Linked DNA regions of Alloacidobacterium dinghuense. The protein of the gene in region 2 interacts with the protein of the main gene of each other region in a pairwise test. Links are inferred from orthologs where the notes say so. Each region holds a gene or a part of one and is shown on either strand. Other genes may lie near its edges.

Evidence for each region.
Region 1: the proteins of tsaE (region 2) and rlmB interact in binary tests that used the Escherichia coli proteins (3 or more experiments, as listed by UniProt). The link is inferred for Alloacidobacterium dinghuense from one-to-one orthologs.

The regions. Positions count from the first base shown.
Region 1 is NZ_CP060394.1:1,151,424-1,154,603, forward strand. The notes cover bases 1-2,968. They hold rlmB (23S rRNA (guanosine(2251)-2'-O)-methyltransferase RlmB), read left to right. Parts: upstream 1-1,072; coding sequence 1,073-1,864; downstream 1,865-2,968. Other genes in these bases: H7849_RS04640 (hypothetical protein), read right to left, coding at 1-274; H7849_RS04645 (RNA polymerase sigma factor), read right to left, coding at 271-960; H7849_RS04655 (M1 aminopeptidase family protein), read left to right, coding at 1,861-2,968. In the rest of the region: more of H7849_RS04655, read left to right, coding at 2,969-3,180. UniProt on the Escherichia coli protein: Specifically methylates the ribose of guanosine 2251 in 23S rRNA.
Region 2 is NZ_CP060394.1:6,036,863-6,040,149, forward strand. The notes cover bases 168-3,166. They hold tsaE (tRNA (adenosine(37)-N6)-threonylcarbamoyltransferase complex ATPase subunit type 1 TsaE), read left to right. Parts: upstream 168-1,428; coding sequence 1,429-1,905; downstream 1,906-3,166. Other genes in these bases: H7849_RS25425 (NAD(P)H-hydrate dehydratase), read left to right, coding at 168-1,432; eat (ethanolamine permease), read left to right, coding at 2,033-3,166. Outside these bases: more of H7849_RS25425, read left to right, coding at 1-167; more of eat, read left to right, coding at 3,167-3,220; H7849_RS27700 (hypothetical protein), read left to right, coding at 3,168-3,287. UniProt on the Escherichia coli protein: Required for the formation of a threonylcarbamoyl group on adenosine at position 37 (t(6)A37) in tRNAs that read codons beginning with adenine.

The DNA of each region.
Region 1 (3,180 bases), 4.9 Mb from region 2 along the record:
GCTCACCGCCAAGAAAGTCGTCCACGCTGCTCCAGATCGCAGGCGTTAGAACCATCGCAAACACAGCGATCGTCAGCAGGACAACCGCCATATTCCGGCGACTGCGCCGCCGCTGCTCGCGCAATTCAGCCGCAGCCAGCATCACGGCACGCCGCGTCCGCTGAACCACCTTCATGTCGGCGGCGGCATTCATGCCCGCCAGCATTTCGATGATCTGTGGATCTGCATTCCGCCAATCAGCTTGTGGATTTGTAAGGGGTCCCGGCTGCTTCACAAAGCCTCCTGTTGCCGGGTCATCGCTTCAAGCCGTGGCTTCAGCGCAGCCAGCCCGCGATACAAACGCGATTTCACCGTGGACAACGGAGCTGCCGTTACATGGGCGATCTCATCGAGCGAAAGCTCCTCGTGAAAACGCAGGACTAGCACTTCGCGGTGAAGCGGATCGAGAGTCAAGAGCAGCTTGGCCACAAGCTGGCCATTTTCATATCCCTGGTAAAGCTCAAACGGATTCGGCCCGTTGCTGGGCACCTCGAATGCGCGCTCATCTTCGGCGTTCTCGCACAATTCGTCGAGGCTCACCATTGTCCGTTTGCGCCGCATATCGATGACGAGATTGCGCGCGATGGTAAAGAGCCAGGTATCGAAGCGGGCGTTGCCGTTGTATTGCGCACCGCGCATCAGCACCCGCATCCACGTTTCCTGAAAGAGATCTTCCGCGACTTCGCGGTTGCCCGTCAGATACAGCAGGTAGCGCAGCAGTCGATGCTGATACTGCACGATCAACTCGTCAAGCAGGCCTTCATCGTGTCGCTTCAGTCCTTGCGCGATCAGGACATTCTCCTGTCGCGACTGTGCCGTCAATGAGATGGAGGCTGTGCTCATACTAGGTTGAGAGACGGACTCTGAACCGCCAAAGACTCTCTTGGAGAGAAAATTCTGCACTTTTTCAATCGGACTCATAGCAAATTCCCGGCGGCGGATGAGAGCACGTGGCGCAACTTTAGGAGCGATCCGCTAACACTCTTATTATCCGGCACATAGATACGATGCCGCAAGAGATACACTAGACTCAATGGAAGTTCTTTACGGGCTGCATCCGGTGGAGGAGGCTCTGCGCGCCGGAAGCCGCCAGTTCGACCACGTCTGCGTCGCCCGCGAGCGGCATGACCAGCGCCTGCAGCGTATCATCGACGCCTGCCGCGAATCCGGCGTCCGCCTCCGCTTCGAGCCGCGTGACCACCTCACCAAACTTGCCAAAACTCCCGGGCACCAGGGCGTGGTCGCCGTCGTCCGGGCCAAAGCTACGCTTGAGCTGGAAGATCTTCTCGACGGCCTCGCAGGGAAGTCGCGCCTGCTGCTGGCTCTCGATGGCGTGGAAGACCCGCAAAATCTGGGTGCGCTTCTGCGCACAGCCGATGGGGCCGGGGCTGACGGCGTCATCCTCACCGAACGCCGTTCCGCGCCTCTGAGCCCGGTCGCCATCAAGGCTTCAGCCGGAGCAGCCGAGCACGTGCCCATCGCCCGCGTCGTAAACCTGAGCCGGGCGCTTGAGCAGCTCAAGGAGCACGACCTCTGGTGCGTTGGGCTCGACGAGCGCGGAACGATGTCTTACGAGGAATTCGATTTCACGTCTAACTGTGTGCTGGTTCTGGGACGGGAGGGTGCAGGCCTGCACGATCTGGTGCGGCGGCACTGCGATCACCTGCTGCGCATTCCCATGGCGGGCAATGTGGCGTCGCTGAACGTGTCAGTGGCAGGGGCCGTGGTCCTGTATGAAGCCGCCCGGCAACGGCGCGAAGCAAAGGCCGAGCCGAAGGTTATAGCCCCTGCAAAAAAGAAAGAGCAAAAAGGTTTAGGTTCATGAAGGTAGTAACGCCGCTTCTGGCGGCAGTTGTATGCAGTGCCGTTGTCTTCGCGCAGCAGGCTCCCAGTTCACAAACTCAGGCGAAGCCAGCCGCAACGCAGGAACAGGCGCAGCCCACGTCTCAGGACGATCAGCTGCCGCCCCCGCGCGGCAAGGTCTTGTTCTCGCGCTCGTCGAAAGACGCTCAGCAGCCTGAGGCGAAAGAGGCGGAATCGGCAAATGCGAAGGTGAGTGACACAGAGCGTTCAGCGGTAACTTTCACCGCCTACGATCTCGACGTGCATCTGCAACTCAAGGAGCAGGGAATCGCCGTCCGCGCGAGAGTGACGGTTCGCAACGACGGTAGCCAGGCACTCACTCAGCTTCCGCTGCAGCTCTCGTCATCCCTCAAGTTTGAAAGCATCAGCATCGAGGGCCAGAAGCTCGCCTTCAGCCAGCAGATCATCAACAGCGATGCCGACCATACGGGCCAGCTGCGTGAAGTTGTTGTAGTCTTGCCGAAGCCGCTCGCTCCCCAATCAGAGCAGTCGCTCAATGTCGTATATAGCGGCGCGATTCCAGCCTCGACCAAGAGACTCGAAGACATAGGCACGCCAGCCGACCTTGCGCAACAGTCTGACTGGGATGAAATCTCTGAGGACTTCACCGGGCTGCGCGGTTTTGGCGACGTGGTCTGGTATCCGGTATCGTCTGTGCCGCAAGCTTTGGGCGAGGGCGCAAAGCTTTTCACCGAGATTGGGCGTCAGAAGCTGCGCTCGCAGAACGCGCAGGTTTCGATGCGGGTAACTGCCGAGTACATCGGAACGGCTCCGAATTCCGCGGTCATCGATGGCCACTTCATCGCCGTTCAGGCTCCCGCGGTCACGCCTACGGCGTCCTTCCCTGGCGTCGTCACATTTTCACTACCGGCAACACGCCTCGGTTTTGGCACACTCGACCTCTTTCTTGCCACCCGCATTACGCATGAAGCGAATGGCATACGTGTTCTCGCCGCCGACTATGACGAACCGAACGTGCAGGGCTATCTGACTGCGGCCACCATGGTGCAACCGCTCATCGAGCAGTGGCTCGGCAGCAAGCCGAAAGAGCCTCTTACCATCTTCGACCTGCCCGATAAGCACGCCGCCGCCTTTGAGCAGGGAGCCGTGACCGCTACCGGTCTGCAGGCGCTTGAGCCGCAGGATCTGGCCAACGCGCTAAGCCACGGCATGGCGCATGCGTATTTCGAATCTCCGCGTCAGTGGCTGAATGAAGGTGTGGCGAATTTTCTGGGCACGCTCTGGATCGAGCAGACCAAAGGCCGCGATGCCGCGCTC
Region 2 (3,287 bases):
CGGGAAAGGCAACAACGGCGGCGATGGTTTTGTCGCCGCGCGCGTGCTGGCCGGGGAGGGCCGCCGGGTCAAGGTGCTGCTGCTCGGCTATCCGGTTGACCTGAAAGGCGACGCCAAAGAGATGTTTGAGCGCATGGAAATCGCGCCTGCTCTTGCGCCGGACGAAGAGTCTCTCTCTTCAGCTCAGATCACGGATATCCTCAATCAATCCGACCTGTTTCTCGACGCAGTCGTCGGCACCGGCTTCAGGCCTCCGCTGAAGGGCGTGGCGATGGCTTTACGCAACCGGATCAACAGCCTCGACGCGCCGGTCGTCGCCGTCGATATTCCTTCCGGCTGGGATTCGGATTCCCGCGAGTATCGCACCGAGGGCGCCTATCGCGCCGATGCGGTCGTGACCTTCACCGCTCCGAAGCCAGCGCACGTCAGCGGCAACTTGACCGACAGCGCCTATCAGCCCATTGTTGTCGCCCCCATCGGCTCGCCCGACGCAGCCATCGAATCCGAGTTAAACCTCACCTGGGCGGGAGCTTCGAAGAGGATCACCGAGACTCCACGTCCCGCGGAGAGCAACAAAGGCAAATTCGGTCACGTACTCGTGGTTGGCGGCTCATACGGAAAGTCCGGAGCGCCTGCAATGGCTTCGCTCGCAGCCCTGCGCACCGGGGCCGGCCTGGTGACCGCCGCCGTAGCGCAACCAATCCTCGATTCGGTTGTGCGCATCACGCCCGAGTTGATGACCATTCCCCTGCGTGCCGGCAGCAAAGGAGAAATCAGCAGCAGCAATCTCGATGACGAAACGCTCAAAGAGCTTCTCGACAAGAAAACGGTGCTCGCGATTGGTCCGGGGCTGGGCCAGTCGGCGGAGACCGAAGCATTTCTTCTCGGCCTGCTGGAAAAGACCGATCTTCCCGCGGTCCTCGATGCCGACGCCCTGAACATCCTCGCCAAGCATCCCGGCAAGATCAATGGCCGCAACCGGTTACGCGTCTTAACGCCGCATCCCGGAGAGATGGCTCGGCTCGCCGGAATCAGCACCGGCGAAGTTCAAGCCAACCGCGAAGCGCTGGCTCGTGAATTTTCGATGAAAAATCATGTCACGCTGGTGCTCAAAGGATGGCGCACTCTGATCGCCCATCCGGACGGTTCGATTGCCATCAACACCACCGGCAATCCCGGCATGGCCAAAGGTGGCAGCGGAGACATCCTCACCGGCATCATAGCGGCTATGTTGGCGCAATATCCGCATCTAGCCGGAGAAGCGGTGAACGCCGCCGTCTATCTCCACGGGCTGGCTGCCGACTTTGCCGTGTGGGAACACGACGAGCACACCCTGCTTGCCACTGACACCGTTGCGCACCTTTCAACAGCTTTTCGCTTCCGCTCCGACGACAAAGGCGGGTATGTTTGGATACAGGGGATGCCGCGATGACAGAGGCCACAGGCACGAAGGTCCACGAGTTCGAGACGAACAGCGCCGCCGATACGATCCGTGCCGGACGTGAGATCGCGAAACTGCTCACGCCACCAAAGTTCCTTATCTTGAAAGGCGATCTGGGCGCAGGCAAGACCACGCTGGTGAAGGGCATTGCCGAAGCCCTCGACGCCGCCGAACCGGATGAAGTGACGAGCCCCACCTTTACGCTGATGCACGAATACGAAGGCACCCTCCATGATCACGGAAAAAACGAGCCGGTCATGCTCTACCATCTCGATCTCTACCGCATCGAGCAGGAGCGCCAGCTCGACTCGCTCGGCCTCGATGAGATCGCCACGCCCGACAGCATCGTATTGGTGGAATGGGGCGACAAGTTTCCGAGCGTGGCCAAGCGCAGTAACGGCGAAATCGTGATGAAGACCACCGGCGGCGACTCGCGCAAGATCACGCTGACGCTCAAAGACTAACTCTCTCTACATTGTCATCCTGAGCACAGCACGGAGTGCGGAGTCGAAAGACCTGCTTTGTCTATATAACGTTAGTAGGCGCGAAGCGCCCTCCATAAGTCCACCGTAAAGGCGGATACTCTCAAGCGTGTCGCACGCCATCGAATCGCCGCCCGTCACAACGCATCACGACCTCAGGCAGACGCTCGGCACCTGGCAGCTTTGGGGCATCGCAGTTGGACTTGTTATCTCAGGCGAATACTTCGGCTGGAGTTATGGCTGGGCCAACGCAGGCACGCTCGGTTTTCTTGTCACTTCGCTCCTGATCGCGGCCATGTACGCGACCTTTATCTTCAGCTTTACCGAGCTGACCTGCTCCATTCCGCACGCTGGCGGTCCGTTTGCGTATGCATGGGCAGCCTTCGGCCCAGTTGGAGGCTACCTTGCAGGCGCAGCCACATTGGTTGAGTTCGTCTTCGCGCCACCTGCCATCGCGCTCGCCATCGGAGCCTATCTCAACGTGCAGTTTCCGTCGCTGGCCCCAAAACATGCCGCGCTCGGGGCCTATCTCGTCTTCATGACGCTGAATATCATTGGCGTGCAGATTGCCGCCACATTCGAACTGTTCGTAACTCTGCTCGCCATCTTTGAGCTACTGGTGTTCATGGCGGTCGTCACGCCCGGATTTCATTTCGCCAATTTTCTTCAGGGTGGATGGGCGGGCCAGAATCAATTCACCGTGCACGCAGTCCCGGGTATCTTTGCCGCTATTCCATTTGCAATCTGGTTCTTTCTTGCCATCGAAGGCGTGGCCATGGCCGCCGAAGAAGCGAAAGATCCGAAGCGTTCGATTCCCATCGCGTACATCGCAGGTATCCTCACGCTGGTAGCGCTGGCGCTGGGGGTGATGCTTTTCGCCGGAGCAGCGGGTGATTGGACGAAGCTCGCAAACATCAACGACCCTCTGCCGCAGGCGATGAAGATCGTCGTGGGAGCGCGCAGTGGATGGCTACACATGCTCGTCTGGCTGGGACTCTTCGGCCTCGTCGCATCGTTTCACGGAATCATCCTCGGCTATTCGCGACAAATCTTCGCGCGCCCGCGCTGGCTATCTTCCGCGCTTTCTCGCCGGCGTGCATCCGCGATTCAAAACACCGTGGCTTGCGATTCTCGCTGGAGGCGTCGTCGGCATTGCTGCCATTTACAGCGACCAACTCATCACCTTTGGCGGACAAACGCTGACTGCGAACATTGTTACCATGTCTGTCTTCGGCGCGATCTTGATGTATATCCTCAGCATGCTCGCGCTCTTCCGCCTGCGAACCACACAGCCTGACCTGCACCGCAGCTATAAGGCGCCGCTCTATCCCATCTTTCCAGCCTTTGCGCTCATTTGCTCCGTG